2 regions of the Pontibacter actiniarum genome follow, and region 2 is predicted to be linked to the other one. Evidence: riboswitches for the same ligand, from Rfam matches in the RefSeq annotation. Region 2 holds a riboswitch; the other holds the start of a gene.
The links. A riboswitch is a leader RNA that binds a small molecule or an ion and turns the genes downstream of it on or off. The one in region 2 is predicted to bind thiamine pyrophosphate.
Positions count from the first base shown of each region.

Region 1: it holds a riboswitch for thiamine pyrophosphate, as region 2 does, so the genes downstream of both, thiS (sulfur carrier protein ThiS) here and CA264_RS19835 (TonB-dependent receptor) in region 2, are expected to answer to the same signal.

Region 1 is NZ_CP021235.1:4,704,997-4,713,182, reverse strand. It holds gene CA264_RS20500 (OmpA family protein) at 1-381, opposite strand, end outside; gene CA264_RS20495 (aminopeptidase P N-terminal domain-containing protein) at 824-2,113, opposite strand; TPP riboswitch at 2,323-2,430, shown strand; gene thiS (sulfur carrier protein ThiS) at 2,511-2,714, shown strand; gene thiC (phosphomethylpyrimidine synthase ThiC) at 2,833-4,695, shown strand; gene CA264_RS20480 (hydroxymethylpyrimidine/phosphomethylpyrimidine kinase) at 4,940-5,692, shown strand; gene CA264_RS20475 (thiamine phosphate synthase) at 5,695-6,339, shown strand; gene CA264_RS20470 (thiazole synthase) at 6,336-7,109, shown strand; gene thiH (2-iminoacetate synthase ThiH) at 7,281-8,186, shown strand, end outside.
Region 2 is NZ_CP021235.1:4,562,519-4,570,704, reverse strand. It holds gene ruvB (Holliday junction branch migration DNA helicase RuvB) at 1-590, opposite strand, end outside; gene CA264_RS19845 (phospholipase D-like domain-containing protein) at 805-1,311, shown strand; gene CA264_RS19840 (acyl-CoA dehydrogenase family protein) at 1,581-2,759, opposite strand; gene CA264_RS19835 (TonB-dependent receptor) at 2,974-5,406, opposite strand; TPP riboswitch at 5,468-5,565, opposite strand; gene CA264_RS19830 (hypothetical protein) at 5,795-6,043, shown strand; gene CA264_RS19825 (aldose 1-epimerase family protein) at 6,131-7,006, opposite strand; gene CA264_RS19820 (AAA family ATPase) at 7,017-7,541, opposite strand; gene CA264_RS19815 (hypothetical protein) at 7,761-8,168, shown strand; gene CA264_RS21985 (hypothetical protein) at 8,184-8,186, opposite strand, start outside.

The DNA of each region.
Region 1 (8,186 bases), 140 kb from region 2:
TCCGGCAGGGGCATTGGCATCGGTTTTAGCCCAGGCGCCGCCACCTGCTACCTGCAGGTAAGGGCCGATAAAGGCATCCTCCTTCAGGATAGTACCATACATTTTCAGGCGCAGGCCCAGCATAACGGTACCCATTTGTGCGTCGAAAGAGGAACCGGAATAAGTCCCTTCGCCTTTGTCTTCCGTGCTACCATAAGTCAGGTGCAGGCCTGCATCAAAAGATGGGCTCAAATAGCGGTTCAAGGAGATGCCCCCACCCCACTCAAGGTCACTGAAGCCATCATCGCCTGTTATATCGCCTTTATACTGCAAGGCACTCCCGTATATTTGAAGGTTTGTCTTTTGATCAGAGCTTTGCGCAAATAATCCGGGGCTTGCCATAAGCAAGAACACGAGCGCGAAAGCGAGTCTACTAAAGTTTGATAGTTGTGTTCGCATAATTTCTACAAAGTATATGTTGATATGACAATACGTGCATGTTTCAAAACGAGTTTGTTTCTTCCTGAAAAAATAAACCCATCACGGGGCACCCAACTAGTACCCCGGCACGCCTCTTTATAGATTGGTAGTAGTGAATCATAGGCACAAGAAGCAATTCGGTTGAACATAGTGCACTGTGAGACAGGCGCTAAATTGCACTTCTTTGCAGCAGGAAAGCGCCGGCCCCGTGTGCTCTATACTTCAAACTGAAACTACCGTGCAAGGTTTTACTCTGAAAAATATTTTGATGCAAGGGCAATAAATTTAGTGTAAGCACAATAAAAAAGGTTGCCGGTAATATCCCGACAACCCTTCGCCTCTGGCTGTTTTCTTACAAATACCGTTATTTGCCCATTAGCCGCTCAATATCGTCGGCCTCTATCGGAATGTTTTCCATCAGGTCTTTCGGCCCGTTGTGCGTGATGAGGATATCGTTCTCCAGCCGGATGCCGATACCTTCCTCCCAAATGTAGATGCCGGGCTCGCAGGTAAAGACCATCCCCTCCTCAAACGGCCGAAAGCGGTTGCCCACATCATGCACATCCAGCCCCAGGTGGTGCGAGGTGCCGTGCATAAAGTACTTTTTATAAAGTGGCCGCTCCGGGTCCTGGTTGCGCACGTCGCTCTCGTTCAGGAGCCCGAGCTTGATGAGCTCATTCTCCATCACGGTGCCCACAAATTTGTGGTACTGGTCCAGCGTGTTGCCGGGCACCAGCATGCGGGTCGCCGCTTTCATCACTGTCAGCACCGAGTCGTACACCTCGCGCTGGCGCTTGGTAAACTTGCCGCTTACCGGCACGGTACGGGTTAAGTCTGCTGCGTAGTTGGCGTACTCCGCGCCGAAATCCATCAGCACCAGGTCACCGTCTTTGCACTCGCGGCTGTTTTCTACATAATGCAGGATGCAGGCATTTTCGCCGGAGGCGATAATAGGCGCGTAGGCCGGACCGCGGGAGCGGTTGCGCAGAAACTCATGGTACAGTTCCGCCTCTATCTCATACTCCATCACGCCTGGTTTTATAAAGCCAAGTAATCTTCTGAAGGCTTTTTCGGTGATGTCGCAGGCCTCCTGAATCAATTCTACCTCCCGCCCCGACTTTACGGCCCGCAGCTGGTGCATGATGGGCGCGCTGCGCTCATACTTGTGCAGCGGGTAAAGCTCTTTTATTCTCCTGATAAAGCGGGCATCGCGGGTTTCTACCTCCACCACGGCGCGCAGGTGCTCGTTGCTGTTCAGGTACACGCGCTCTGCCTCGAATATAAGCGAGTGCAGCACCTGCTCAAACTGGTGCGTCCAGTACACAGCCGCTATCCCCGATGTTTCCCGGGCCTGCTCCTTCGTCAGCTTATAGCCTTCCCAGGTGAGGATGTGCTCGTTGGTCTCGCGTATAAACAGCAGCTCCTGCAGCTTTTCATTCTTGTTGTCGGGGAAGAGCACCAGGATGCTTTCCTCCTGGTCAATGCCTGACAGGTAGAAAAGGTCGCTGTTCTGCCGGAACGGCATGGTGCCGTCAGCGTTTGTCGGCATCACATCGTTGGAGTGGAAGATGGCGATGGCACCTGGCTTAAGCTGTTTTACAAAGTTATGGCGGTGGTTGATAAACAGCTCCTGTCCGATAGGGTGGTATTTCATCTAGTTTTATTTCCGTTGGGTTATTAGAATCGCTTCGTACTTAAAAATAGCATAAAAATATAGCTTCAGCAATTGCAAGGAATCTTCTGGTTTTTGAACGCCACTAAACTTCCCCTAGTATGCACCACAGATGAAGCTATCATCACATGAATTTAAGCAGCCGGAAAGTATAGATTTGGAAAGTATAAAGTAAAATTTATACCTTTAGCACAACACTTTAGGGGTGTCCTGCCGCCAATACAGAAAGGCCGGACTGAGAAATACCCTCTGAACCTGATACAGTTAGCACTGACGAAGGGAAAAGTTATGACGAGATATACACCTGTCCTCCTACTTCTTCTTAATTCTGCTCGGCCAGTAAGCGCCAGTGCTAGCTGCATCCTATCCCGAGCAAACAATGACAATTTTCTTAAACAACCAAGCTAAGGAGCTCTCTGAGCCTTCCTCTGTATCTGCTTTGCTTCAGCTTTTGCAACTAGAGCAACAGCGTGGCATTGCCGTGGCCATTAACGACCAGGTAGTACCCCGAAGCAACTGGGATTCTTACCTGCTGCAGCCCAACGACAGGCTCACCCTCATCCGTGCCACCCAGGGCGGATGAGGCTCCTTTCTCCGTGCATAGCGCAAGCGTCCGCTTGTGCTTTCATTGTACAGCTTTCTCAAAGGCACAAGCGGACGCTTGCGCCATAAGTTTCAGGAAAAATCAACAAGAAGAAAACATGAGACAAGACAAAACTCCTACCGCCAGCGCCATTACGCGCACGCCTTTCCCGGCATCACGCAAAGTATACGTTCCGGGCCAGCTGCATAATATTAAAGTAGCCATGCGCGAAATAACGCTGGAAGATACTGTAACCAAGTTTCTGGGTGTAGAGGAGCGCGAGCAAAACCCACCTGTAACGGTTTATGACACCAGCGGCCCTTTTACCGATCCAGAAGTTGAAATTGATGTGCGCCAGGGTCTGGCAAGGCTCCGCGAAGAGTGGATTGTGAGCCGTGGTGATGTGGAGCAGCTACCCGGTATCACCTCAGCATATGGACAGGAGCGCCTGAACGATGCCAGCTTAGATGCCTTGCGCTTTCAGCACCTGAGCAAGCCTTACCGAGCCAAAGCAGGTCAGAATGTGACGCAGCTGCACTATGCCCGCAAAGGTATCATCACTCCTGAAATGGAGTACATTGCCATACGTGAGAACCAGCGCCTGGCTGAGAATGCGGAGATGGGGCACCAGCACGCTGGCAACAGTTTTGGCGCGAACACACCTAAAGGCTTCATCACACCAGAGTTTGTGCGCCAGGAGGTAGCCGCCGGTCGAGCTGTTATACCTTCTAATATCAACCACCCTGAAAGCGAGCCGATGATCATTGGGCGAAACTTTCTGGTGAAGATAAACGCCAACATCGGTAACTCAGCTGTCACATCAAGTATAGAAGAAGAAGTGGAGAAAGCCGTATGGGCTTGCCGTTGGGGTGCCGACACCATCATGGACCTCTCTACTGGTAAGAACATCCACGAAACCCGCGAATGGATTATCCGCAACTCCCCTGTTCCGATTGGCACCGTACCGATTTACCAGGCGCTGGAGAAAGTAAATGGCAAAGCCGAAGACCTGACTTGGGAGATTTTCCGCGATACGCTCATAGAGCAGGCAGAACAGGGTGTGGATTATTTTACCATACATGCTGGTGTGCTGCTGCGCTACGTGCCGCTTACCGCTAATCGTGTAACAGGCATTGTGTCCAGAGGTGGTTCTATTATGGCGAAGTGGTGCCTGGCGCATCATAAAGAGAATTTCCTGTACACGCACTTCGAGGAGATCTGCGAAATCATGAAAGCCTATGATGTGGCTTTCTCTTTGGGTGATGGCTTGCGACCAGGCTCTATTGCTGATGCCAACGATGCTGCTCAGTTCTCAGAACTGGAGACACTAGGTGAGCTGACTAAGATTGCCTGGAAGCATGATGTACAGGTGATTATTGAAGGCCCGGGACACATACCGATGCACCTTATTAAAGAGAACATGGATAAGCAGCTGGAAGTATGCGGCGAGGCGCCATTTTATACCTTAGGTCCGCTTACCACCGACATCGCTCCCGGCTACGATCACATTACTTCAGCCATTGGTGCTGCCATGATTGGTTGGTACGGCACTGCCATGCTCTGCTATGTAACACCAAAAGAACACCTTGGCCTGCCGAACAAAAAGGATGTAAAGGATGGTGTGATCACCTACAAACTGGCCGCCCACGCCGCCGACTTAGCCAAAGGCCACCCCGGTGCACAGTACCGCGACAATGCCTTGAGCAAAGCCCGTTTCGAGTTCCGCTGGCAAGACCAGTTCAACCTTGCCCTCGACCCAGATACAGCCCGCGAGTACCACGACGAAACACTACCTGCCGAAGGTGCCAAAGTTGCCCACTTCTGCTCAATGTGTGGCCCTCACTTCTGCTCTATGAAAATTACGCAGGAGGTTCGGGATTATGCAAGAACAAAAGGAGCATCAGAAGAGGAAGCCCTGCAGCAAGGCATGGCTGAACAGGCAGAGACTTTCAAAGCGAAAGGAGCGGAGATTTACTCTTAGTAGCTGGGCTGCACATGCCGCCAGTTTAGCGCTAGCGCAACTTGTGGCTTTGCATGATGCCAGTTTGTAACTGGCGCTCTACTTACATACCTATGCCAGTTACAAACTGGTTATCATACTTTACCACCAGTTACCGCTGCGCTCAAACTGGCGGCATGAATGTTTTTTCGCTCTTACAGCTCATGCCTCTACTTCTGAAAGGCACAAAGCAGTAGAAAAAGTAACAAAATAAAGTATAAACCACATGCCAAAACAAAGGCCCTATACCCTCACCATCGCCGGATTTGATCCTAGCGGTGGTGCGGGCTTAACGGCAGATATCAAAACTTTTGAAACGCTGAAAGTGCAGGGACTTAATGTGTGCACCGCTATCACCTACCAGCACGAGTCGGAGTTTGAAGGGTTGGACTGGCTGAACGTGGAGCAGCTAGAGTGCCAGCTAACGATATTGTTGCGCAAGTATAAAGTGCCGTTTGCTAAAATCGGGTTGGTGCCAAGTATGGAAATACTGCAGCAGATAATTAAGCTGATGCAAAAGCTGTCGCCAGACACAAAGCTGATTTGGGACCCGATCCTGAAGGCCAGCGCAGGCTTCACTTTTCATGAGCAGGTGCAGGCGGAGCAGCTAAAAAAGCTTTGCAAGCAGCTGTACCTGATCACACCAAACTGGTTAGAGATGCAACAACTAATGCCTGACACACCTGCACCGGAAGCAGCCGCACAAATAAGCCAACACTGCCATGTGCTGCTAAAGGGAGGGCATAACCAGGAGAAGCCGGGGTATGATTACTTATACTATAAAGGTGAGGCAAAACCATTCCGGCCAAAGCAGCAGGTACAAATAGGCAAGCATGGCTCCGGCTGCGTGCTTTCAGCGGCCATCACGGCACTACTGGCGAAAGATTACCCGTTGCACAAAGCTTGCCGCAAGGCCAAAGATTATACTACCCGTTTCCTCAACAGCAATAGCACTTTGTTAGGCTATCACCATTTTTAAACATGATCTCGAAACTACACTACATCACGCAGGAAACAGCTAAACTGACACATGCACAGGCTGCCGAGGCTGCCTGCAGAGCCGGTGCAAAGTGGGTGCAACTGCGCGTAAAGAACCAGCCTTACGAAGTATGGAAGGCCCTCGCGATACAGACGAAAAGCATCTGCAGGCACTACGGCAGCACGTTTATACTTAATGATAATCCTGCTTTGGCAGCAGAAGTAGGTGCAGCCGGTGTGCACCTGGGTAAGCTGGATATGTCACCGGCAGAAGCTCGTAAGCTGCTCGGCCCAACAAAGATTATTGGAGGCACGGCCAATACTTTTGAGGACATACAGCAGTTGGTGGAGCAAAGAGTAGATTATGTAGGCCTCGGCCCTTACCGCTTCACAACTACGAAAGACAACCTGAGTCCCATACTTGGCCTGCAAGGCTATGCCGCTATACTTGAGCAATGCAAAGCAGCTGGCATTACCACACCTATTATAGCTATTGGAGGCATTACCGCAGAGGATGTGCCACTACTTATGCCGACAGGCATACATGGTATTGCGGTTTCTTCGGCCATTACACAAGCTGCAAACAGAGCCGCCGCTATTTCTGAAATCATGCAAAACCTACAACCATTACCCCAGCACAACTTATGACACCACTAACCATCGCCGATAAAACTTTTAACTCCCGCCTCTTTACAGGCACAGGCAAGTTCAGCTCCGGCCAGCAAATGGAGGAAGCGCTGTTGGCCTCTGGCTCAGAATTGGTAACAGTAGCCCTGAAGCGCGTGGACGTGCAGAACGAGCAGGACGATATTCTATCGCACCTTGGGCACCCGCAGTTTAACCTGTTGCCTAATACCTCTGGCGTGCGCAACGCCAAAGAAGCTGTGTTTGCAGCGCAGCTAGCCCGGGAGGCTTTGGAGACAAACTGGCTTAAACTAGAAATTCACCCCGACCCCAAATACCTTCTTCCCGACCCTATTGAAACATTGAAAGCTGCAGAAGAACTGGTAAAGCTTGGCTTCGTGGTGCTGCCCTATATTCATGCTGACCCAGTATTGTGCAAGCGGCTCGAAGAAGTTGGCGTAGCCGCTGTGATGCCTTTGGGTTCGCCAATTGGCAGCAACAACGGCTTGCAAACACGTGCTTTTCTGGAAATCATCATACAACAGAGTAAGGTGCCGGTAGTGGTGGATGCCGGCATTGGTGCACCGTCGCATGCGGCGGAGGCCATGGAACTGGGGGCTGATGCGGTGCTGGTGAATACGGCCATTGCCGTGTCGCAACAGCCGGTGCAGATGGCAAAAGCCTTTAAAATGGCGGTAGAAGCAGGGCGGATGGCTTACGAAGCAAAGTTGGCTCCTGTTGGGGTAACGGCACATGCCAGCAGCCCACTCACCGCTTTTCTGGATGAGTTATAAAATGCCGCTGACGTGAGGCTGGCGCGAGCTTGTAGCTCGTGTCCACTGTGAGTCACGAGCTACAAGCTCGCGCCAGCGGCAGCCATTGTTTTATTTCCTGTCATCCTGAAAGGATCTTGTTGGCAAGCAGTAAAGGCATTAGCCTTCAGCATCTATATTAAATACATAACCATGTCTTTTAAACATATATTCAACCAGCTCAACTGGAACGAGATAAAGGAAAGCATCTATGCTAAAACAGCATCAGATGTGGAGCGGGCATTGATGCACCCGGTCAGGAGCCTGGAAGATTTTAAAGCGCTTATCTCCCCGGCGGCGGCACCTTACCTGGAGCAGATGGCAGCTCTAAGTCAGCGGCTCACGCAGAAGCGTTTTGGCAAAACCATACAGATGTACCTGCCAATGTACCTCTCCAACGAGTGCCAGAATATCTGTACTTACTGCGGTTTTAGCCTGGATAACCCTACCCCTCGCACCACCCTCACCCCGGAGCAGATTCTGAAAGAAGTGGAGGTGATTAAAAGCTATGGCTACGACCATGTGCTGCTGGTAACAGGCGAGGCAAACAAAACAGTAGGTGTAGAATACTTTAAGGAGGTACTGCAACTGATCAGACCATACTTCTCGCACATCTCCATGGAAGTACAGCCGCTGGACAGGCAGGAGTATGAACAACTGATTCCGCTTGGCCTGAACACAGTGCTGGTGTACCAGGAGACCTATCACCATGAGGACTACAAAAAACATCACCCCAAAGGCAAGAAGTCAAACTTCACCTATCGCCTCGAAACACCCGACCGCCTTGGCAAAGCAGGTGTACATAAAATTGGGCTGGGCGTACTGATTGGGTTGGAGGATTGGCGCACCGATAGCTTCTTTACAGCGCTGCACCTGCAGTACCTGGAGCGTACCTACTGGCAAACCAAGTATAGCATCTCTTTCCCGCGTCTGCGCCCTTTCTCAGGTGGGCTGACACCCAAAGTAGACATGAACGACCGGGAGTTGGTGCAACTAATCTGTGCCTACCGTATCTTTAACGAAGAAGTGGAGCTATCGCTATCTACCCGCGAGAGCCAG
Region 2 (8,186 bases):
GAACGCTTTACGATAGAGCGCAGCAGTTCGGCGTCGTAGTACTCCAGCCGGGAGTTAATGCTGAAACGGGCACGCAAAGGAGCCGTCAGCAAGCCGGAGCGCGTGGTGGCCCCGATCAGCGTAAACGGGTTCAGGCTGATCTGCACGGAACGGGCATTCGGGCCGGAATCGAGCATGATGTCGATCTTGTAGTCCTCCATGGCCGAGTACAGGTACTCCTCCACAATCGGGTTCAGGCGGTGAATCTCGTCTATAAACAGGACGTCGTTCGTCTCCAGGTTGGTGAGCAGGCCTGCCAGGTCGCTTGGCTTGTCCAGCACCGGGCCGGAGGTCATCTTAATGCCTGCATCCAGCTCCGAGGCGATGATGTGCGAGAGCGTGGTTTTACCCAGGCCCGGAGGCCCGTGCAGCAGCACGTGGTCCAGCGCCTCGCCGCGGCGTTTGGCCGCCTGCACAAATATCTTCAGGTTCTCCACCACCTTGTCCTGCCCCGTAAAGTCGCGGAAGCTGAGCGGGCGGAGTGCCTTGTCTATGTCGCGTTCGGCCGGCGTCATGTACTCGTTTTCGCCGGTGAGATAATCTTCTCTCATAAGTATAATCTTCTACAAAAAATGAGCTTTCGCTGCTCCTAAAGGTAACAGTTTCGGCGGTGCTTTCGCTCCATTTCAGCCTACGAATTTACGCAATTTTGCTAATTATTTTATAGTTACCCACCACAAATCTAACATCATTAGCAATCGCTAAACTGCTAATTTGCAAATTGCGGAAGCTGTAGTACCTTAACGACGAGCCAACAGCACACATATGCAGCCGCAGCAGCCAAAGATCACCAGCCATGCCTTCTTCAGCCCCGGCGACGATTGCCTCAACGCCATTGTTGAAAGTATGGACGGGGCCGGGAAGAGTATAAAGATCTGCGTGTTCACGATCAGCGACAACCGCATTACGGAGGCTATTATCCGCGCCTACAAACGTGGGGTAAGTATAAAGATCATCACCGACAACAACAAGCTCCACGACACCGGCTCAGACATCCGGGAGCTGGCTGCGCGTGGCCTGGAGGTGCGGATAGACAAAACACGCAGCCACATGCACCACAAGTTCGCTGTTTTTGACGAGGCGCGTGTGCTGACCGGCAGCTACAACTGGACCCGCAGCGCAGCCATGCACAACCACGAGAACATCCTTATCACCGACAACCTCAGCATTGTGCAGGACTACAGCCGCGAGTTTGACAGGCTCTGGGGAAGCATGATGACGTACAGCCCCGGCGGCAGGCGCAGCGGAACCGGCTGGGAGGAAGAGGAGTAGCCGGGGCTTTCCTAAACCTCCTCCAGCTTCTGCTGCAGCTCATAGCTTGGCGCAAGCGTCCGCTGGTGCCGCAGATAACTACTCCTACAGTATAGCAGTGGCAAAGAAACAGTGCCTGCAGGCAGAATACCTAAAGGTGCTGTTTTCTAAAGGCACTCCCTAGAGCTACACAAACCGCGAGGTCTACGTAAACAACAAAGGCAGCCACTCCCGCGGCTGCCTTTGCTATACTTTATACTTTGTGTAGCCACTCGAATTACGAGCAATGATTACTTAAACGCCGAAATACCGGTAATATCCGCACCCGTAATGAGCAGGTGGATGTCGTGCGTGCCCTCATAGGTGATCACCGACTCCAGGTTCATCATATGGCGCATGATCGGGTATTCGCCCGTAATGCCCATACCGCCGTGGATCTGGCGTGCCTCGCGGGCAATGTGCAGGGCCATGTCCACGTTGTTGCGCTTAGCCATGGATATTTGCTGCGTGGTGGCTTTGCCCTCGTTCATGAGCGAACCCAGGCGCCAGGCCAGCAGCTGTGCCTTTGTAATCTCGGTGAGCATCTCAGCCAGTTTCTTCTGCGTGAGCTGGAAAGCCCCGATCGGCTTGTCGAACTGAATACGTTCCATGCTGTACTTTCTGGCTGACTCGTAGCAGTCGATGGCCGCACCGATGGCACCCCACGAAATACCGTAACGAGCCGAGTCTAAACAACCGAGCGGGCCGCGCAGGCCTTCTACGTTTGGCAGCAGGTTCTCTTTCGGCACCTTCACGTTATCGAACACCAGCTCGCCGGTGCAGCTGGCGCGCAGGCTCCACTTGTTGTGGATCTCCGGCGTGGAGAAGCCCTCCATGCCGCGCTCCACGATCAGGCCTTTGATGCGGCCTTCCTCGTTCTTGGCCCACACCACCGCCACCTGGCACTCCGGGGAGTTGGAAATCCACATCTTGGCGCCGTTGAGCAGGTAGTGGTCGCCCATGTCCTTGATGTTGGTGACCATGCCGCCCGGGTTAGAACCATGGTCCGGCTCTGTGAGGCCGAAGCAGCCCAGCCACTCGCCGCTCGCCAGCTTGGGCAGGTACTTTTTGCGCTGCTCCTCCGAACCATACTTGTAGATCGGGTACATCACCAGCGACCCCTGCACCGAGGCCGTAGAGCGCATGCCGGAATCGCCGCGCTCAATCTCCTGCATAATAATGCCGTAGCTGATGTAATCGAGGCCACCGCCGCCGTACTCCGTCGGAATGGTCGGGCCGAAGGCGCCTACATCGCCGAACTTTTTCACGATCTCGGAAGGGAAATGAGCATCCTGCGCCCACTGCTCAATATTCGGGGAGATCTCGCGCTTCACGAAGTCGCGCATGGTCTGGCGGATCAGTAGGTGTTCTTCTGTTAGCAGATCATCGATGTTATAATAATCAGGAGCTCCTGATGATTCGTAGGCCATAGTTCTGTTTTAAGGGTTTGAGAAAGGGTATTACGCAAAGTTAAAATTTTCGGCAAAATCACCATGTTTTAACTTAAAGATTAAAGCGACTGCAGCACTGAACGGCGCCCCCTGTGCCTCTACGCACAAAACCCTCTGGTGCGGGAGGTACCAAAGCCAAAAGCCCCGCCGGGCGGCAGGGCTTTTGGCTTATCGGTTTAACAGGAATTCGCCGTTAGAACTTCACGCCCACCGTGAGCATGTAGTTGCGCGTGGCCTGCGGATAGTAATAGTTGTAATCGTAGCGGGTGGCATCGCCGGCATAGCGCTCGCTGAACGTGTAGCCATTGGCCTCATACTCCGCGTTGAACAGGTTGCTCACCAGCAGCGCCACCTCCAGCTCTTTCAGGAAGGACGGGCGCAGCGTGTAACGCAGGCGCAGGTCCGCCACCTGGTAGCCGTCCAGCTTACGGGCGGCCGAGCCCGTGTTGTCCAGGTACTGCTCGCTCACCGTCTTGTAAAGGAAGGCGGCTTTAAAGCCCCTCAGCGGCTGCACCTCCAGCTTGTGCGCCGACACCACGGCGGGAGAAAAGGAGATATCCGTTTCACTGTAGTTTGTCTCCACAATGTCCTCCACGTTGTAATCGGCATCATACACATACAGGTAATCGGTGTAGTTCTTCACCTTGTTCCGGCTGAAGGTCACGTTGCTGCTCAGCTCCACCAGCTCGCCCAGGTTCAGCATTGCGGCCAGCTCTACGCCGGCGCGGTAGCTGTCTTTAATGTTGGTGCGGAGCGGGGAGCCTACATCGTTCAGCTGCCCTGTCTGCACCAGCTGGTTGTCGTAGTCCATGTGGTAGAAGTTGGCATCGAGGGTGTAGCGGGCGCGCTGGCCAAGTATAGCCGGGCTGGTGCCTCGCAGGCGGTACCCGACCTCCAGGTTGTAGAGCGCCTCCGCTTCAGGCCGTACGCCGTTCTGCTGGTCGGCCAGTGTCTGGTCTGTAAAGTCGGAGCGCACCGGCTCACGGTGGCCCACGGCGTAGGACGCGTACACTGTCTGGCCGCCCGCCACCTCGTAGGTAATCCCCGCTTTCGGGTTGAGGAACTGGAAATCCACCTGTTGGGTAACGTCGCGGCGGTCATCATCCTCGCCCTCAATCTCATAGTTGATGGTGCGGTACTGCAGGTCCCCGAACACGCCCAGACGCTCCGTAAGCTGGTAGTTAGCCTTCCCAAAGATGTTAAAGTCGGTTTTAACGGCGTTGTTGAAGTAGTAGCGCTGCCCCAGCTCGCTGTCGGAGGCGAAGCGGGCCCAGATAACCTCGCCGTAATGGTCGCCGTCATACTTGTTCCAGGCACCGCCCAGCGTCGCGTTCAGCTTACCGTTTTCGGTGAAGTAGTTTAAGGCATAGGTCGCGCCGTAGAAGTAGTTATCCAGCCACTTCTGGCGGATGAGGTCCGAGCGCTTGATGCTGGTGTCGCCCAACACGACCGGAGAGATGCCGTACTTCGACAGCTTCTGGTCATACTTGTACTGCTCGTAGTAGCCGCGGCCGCGGGTAAAGTGGAAGGCACCGCCCAGGTTCAGGCGCGGCAGCAGGTCTTTGGAGTAGTGCAGCTGGTAGTGGTCCTGCTGGTAATTGTCTGTTTCGTTCTCGTAGGTGAGGCCGTTGTAGGTCCTGTCGGTTTCCAGCTTATCCTCCGGCACCCCGTCCCAGGCCTGGTAGGTCTTTTCCTTGCCCGAGAAGGTCACAAACTTCAGCATGCCTGTTTTGCCGTGGTAGCCGGCAGAGAGGTAGTACGACTTCAGGTCGGAGAAAGCACGGTCTATGTACCCGTCTGAGGAGACTTTGGACAAGCGCCCGTCCACCGTAAACCTGTCGTTGATGAGCCCGGAGCCGAAGGAGACGGAGTGGCGCCAGGTATCGAAGGAGCCGTAGCCGTTCACCGCCTCCGCATACGCCTCCCGGTTAACCCCGATGGTGCGCACGTTCAGGCTTGCCCCGAAGGCACCGGCCCCGTTGGTGGAGGTACCCACCCCGCGCTGCACCTGTATATCCTGAATGGAGGAGGCCAGGTCGGGCATGTTCACGAAAAAGGCCCCGTGGCTCTCGGCATCGTTGATCGGGATGCCGTTTACGGTTACGTTGATGCGGGTGATGTCGGAGCCGCGGATGCGGATGCCGGTGTAGCCCACGCCTGCGCCCGCGTCAGAATTTACCACCACCGACGGTGTTTGCTCCAGCAGGTAGGGCAGGTCCTGCCCGAAGTTGCGCTCTGCGATCTCGGCTTTGCTGACGTTGGTAAAGGTAGTGCCCGTTTTGGCGTTCGCGCGCGTGGCCGACACCACCACTTCGCCGGTCTGCAGGGCCTGCTGCCGCAGGGTAAAGTCCACCCGCTCGTCCTGCTGCAGCGTTACCTGCCGCACCTCCGGCTCATAGCCCAGGTAGCTTACTTTTAAAGTGTAGTCGCCCGCTGGCAGGCTCTGGAACTCGTAATAGCCGCTCGGCCCGGTAGCAACGCCTGTGCCTGTGCGCTCCAGCACCACGCTGGCTCCTGCCAGCGCATCGCCCTTGGCAACGTCCGACACACGCCCGCTCAGTTTAAACTGGGCAAGCAGCTGCAGTGGCAGTAGCATCACCGCCAGTGCAATCAATACTATCTTCATTAGATTGTGAAATGATAATAGATGAAACATACAGACATGCCAGGGGCTAGCAGCCTGCTTTAAATGTTTCCCGTACCGTTCCCTTCGCCGGCATTACCCGGATCAGGTTCAATGGGTATGATCTCAGCCCGTTATCATAAGGCACCCCTAAGTACCGGCAAAGGTAACCGACTTTATCTACTAAACAAAAGCAGGATAAATTATACCCCGCCAAACCATAACACAACCCCGCCAACGGCCTGTTAATTTTTGCCGCTGGTGGATAACCACTTAGCCAAAAAGTACGTTGTAAAACATACTAAGGCGCTATAATCCTTGCCATTACTGACGGAGGGTTTTCGCCGTGCAGAAAGAACAGCAGAAGTTGAATTATTAAAAGAGAACCACAATGATGATAAGCATATTATACACTGTAGCCTTGTTAACTATACTGGCATACTATGCCTTTGCCCCGCGCACCAGATTTAACCGCCCACCCTCCACTGACAACGACGACGACGGTGGGGAACCTTTGGGAGACGACCTGCCGGACCTGGATTTGCCGCCAGGGATTTCGCTGCCCATAAACGACTATGAACCGAAGTATGACATCCGAAAGATAAAGGTCCCGAAGTTTCCGGAGCCTTCCCTGCACTAGTGCCTCTTTAGGCCGCTGCAAAAAAGAACCCCGGCCATACTTTGCTTGTATAGCCGGGGTTCTTTGCCTGTGTACCTGTGGGGCGCGCTACAGCACTGCAATGCTAAAGGTGCGGGCAAACGTCTGGCCCGGGGCCAGCTTGTTTATCCCCTCCTTCTCTGTAAGGTCACCGCTCTCCCCCACACGGCCGGCAATGCCGCACCAGGGCTCGATGCAAACGTAGCGCGGCTGCTCGGGCTTCGCCCAAATGCCCAAGTACGGGAAGCCCTCGAACTCCATTTCTATGCGGCGGGCGTTCCGGGAGCTGCCCAGCACCACCCTCTCCGACTGCAGGTTTTTTAGGACTATAGCGTCTTTGTAGAAGTAGTGGCGGTGCAGCGGCAGCGTGTTTCCCTGCTCCAGCACCGGTTCCGTCTGGCCGTTCTGCAGGCCGTCGCTGCTCACCAGTTGGCGCTGCAGTGTCTCCTCCTTTTCGAAGCCGATAAAGTAGTCCTCGTACTGCTCGCCGGGGTAAAGCGGCACGTTAAAGCCGGGGTGCCCGCCAACCGAGAAGTACAGCGCCTGCTCCGCCGTATTGGTTACGTGGTAGGTAACCGACAGCTTGTTCCCCTCCAAAGTATAGGCGATCAGGAAACGAAACGCAAACGGGTACTGCTGCAGGGTCTCCTCATCCTCGGTCAGCTCAAACACGAGCTTGTCGTGGTGCTCCTCCACCAGCTTAAACTCCTTGCGGCGGGCAAAGCCGTGGCGTTTCATGTGGTAGGTTTTGCCTTCGAAGGTATACTGCTGCTGCGGCAGCTCCCCTACTATGGGGAAAAGGTTGGGCGCGTGGCCCGCCCACACCTCTGGGTCTGCCTGCCAGATGAGCTCCAGGTTTTCGTCTTTCTTGATAAAATGGCGCAGCTCGGCGCCCAGCGTATCGACGCCCGCTTTATAGTTTTCGTTCTCGAGGAAGTATAGCATGCTCTGGTAGTTAAGGTTGATGTTTGGAAAGGAGCGCCTCCACGTGCTGCTTGGCAAGCTGCAGGCGCTCCTGCTGCTGCCCGTGTATCTCCACGAACGGCACGCCCAGCGCCTCCAGCTCCCGCTTGTACCACTCATAGAAGAAGCGGCGCAGGTGCGGGTGCTCGCGCTGCGGATCAGGCTCCCACGGCAAATCAACGCCCATCAGCAGGCAAAGGTTGTAGTCCTGAGCCTGTAATTGCTGCAGTATCCAGGCCGGGCAGTGGCCAAAGGCATGCTCGCTCCAGATCTTGAGCACCAGCATATCGGTATCGGCAAAAAGAACCTTGTTTGCCTGTGGCTGCAGTTCCCGCTCCAGGGCCAGCTGCCCCCGCGCAATGGCTTCTATGTCCTCCAAAGTATAGTCGCGGCCCAGGTTGCCTACGTAGCTGCGGGCATACTCCGGCACCCACACGGTATTGTAACGCTCGGCCAGCTGTGCCGCCATCGTGGACTTGCCTGTGGACTCCGGGCCGGTAATGGCGATTTTAATCATGATTGTGAAAGCTGGTTTAGTGTTGCCAGCGCCCAAAGATAACCATACTTGCCACAGTATCTGGCGCATTGTTTGCTACTGCTCTGGCAGGCTACCGCAGGGCTGGGCCCGGCATGAAAGTTTTGGCCTGATCCGGAGAAAAAGCTGCATTTTGTCATTGTTTTTTTGCTTATTTTAGCTACTTAACAGAAGGCCATTTTCCCCTCAACACCCTATACCATGAAGAAAGAGCTGCGAAACAACCAAGATGAAGTATACTTCACCCTTGAGGTGGACAAGCTAAGCGGCTGGCTTCGTGGCTGCTGGTACGGCTCCACCACAACCGAGCAGGTGAAGCTCGGCAGCCTGCTGTATGTGGAGGGCCTGCAGCGAAGCCCGTACTCAAAGATTTTAAACGATACCCGCTACTCCAGCTGCTCTTTTCTGGATGCAAACGAGTGGATGGAGCGGGTGTGCATGCCCCCCGCTGTACAGGCAGGGCTTACCTGTTTGGTACACCTGATACCGGAGAATATAGAAAGTACGCTGTCGGTGGAGGACTTTTGCAGACGTGCGCGCGACAACTTCAGAACATTGGTTATCGATTGCGAGAATGAGGCGATAGAATGGCTAAAAGGCTGCCGGTAGGGCAGCCTTTTAGGTTTA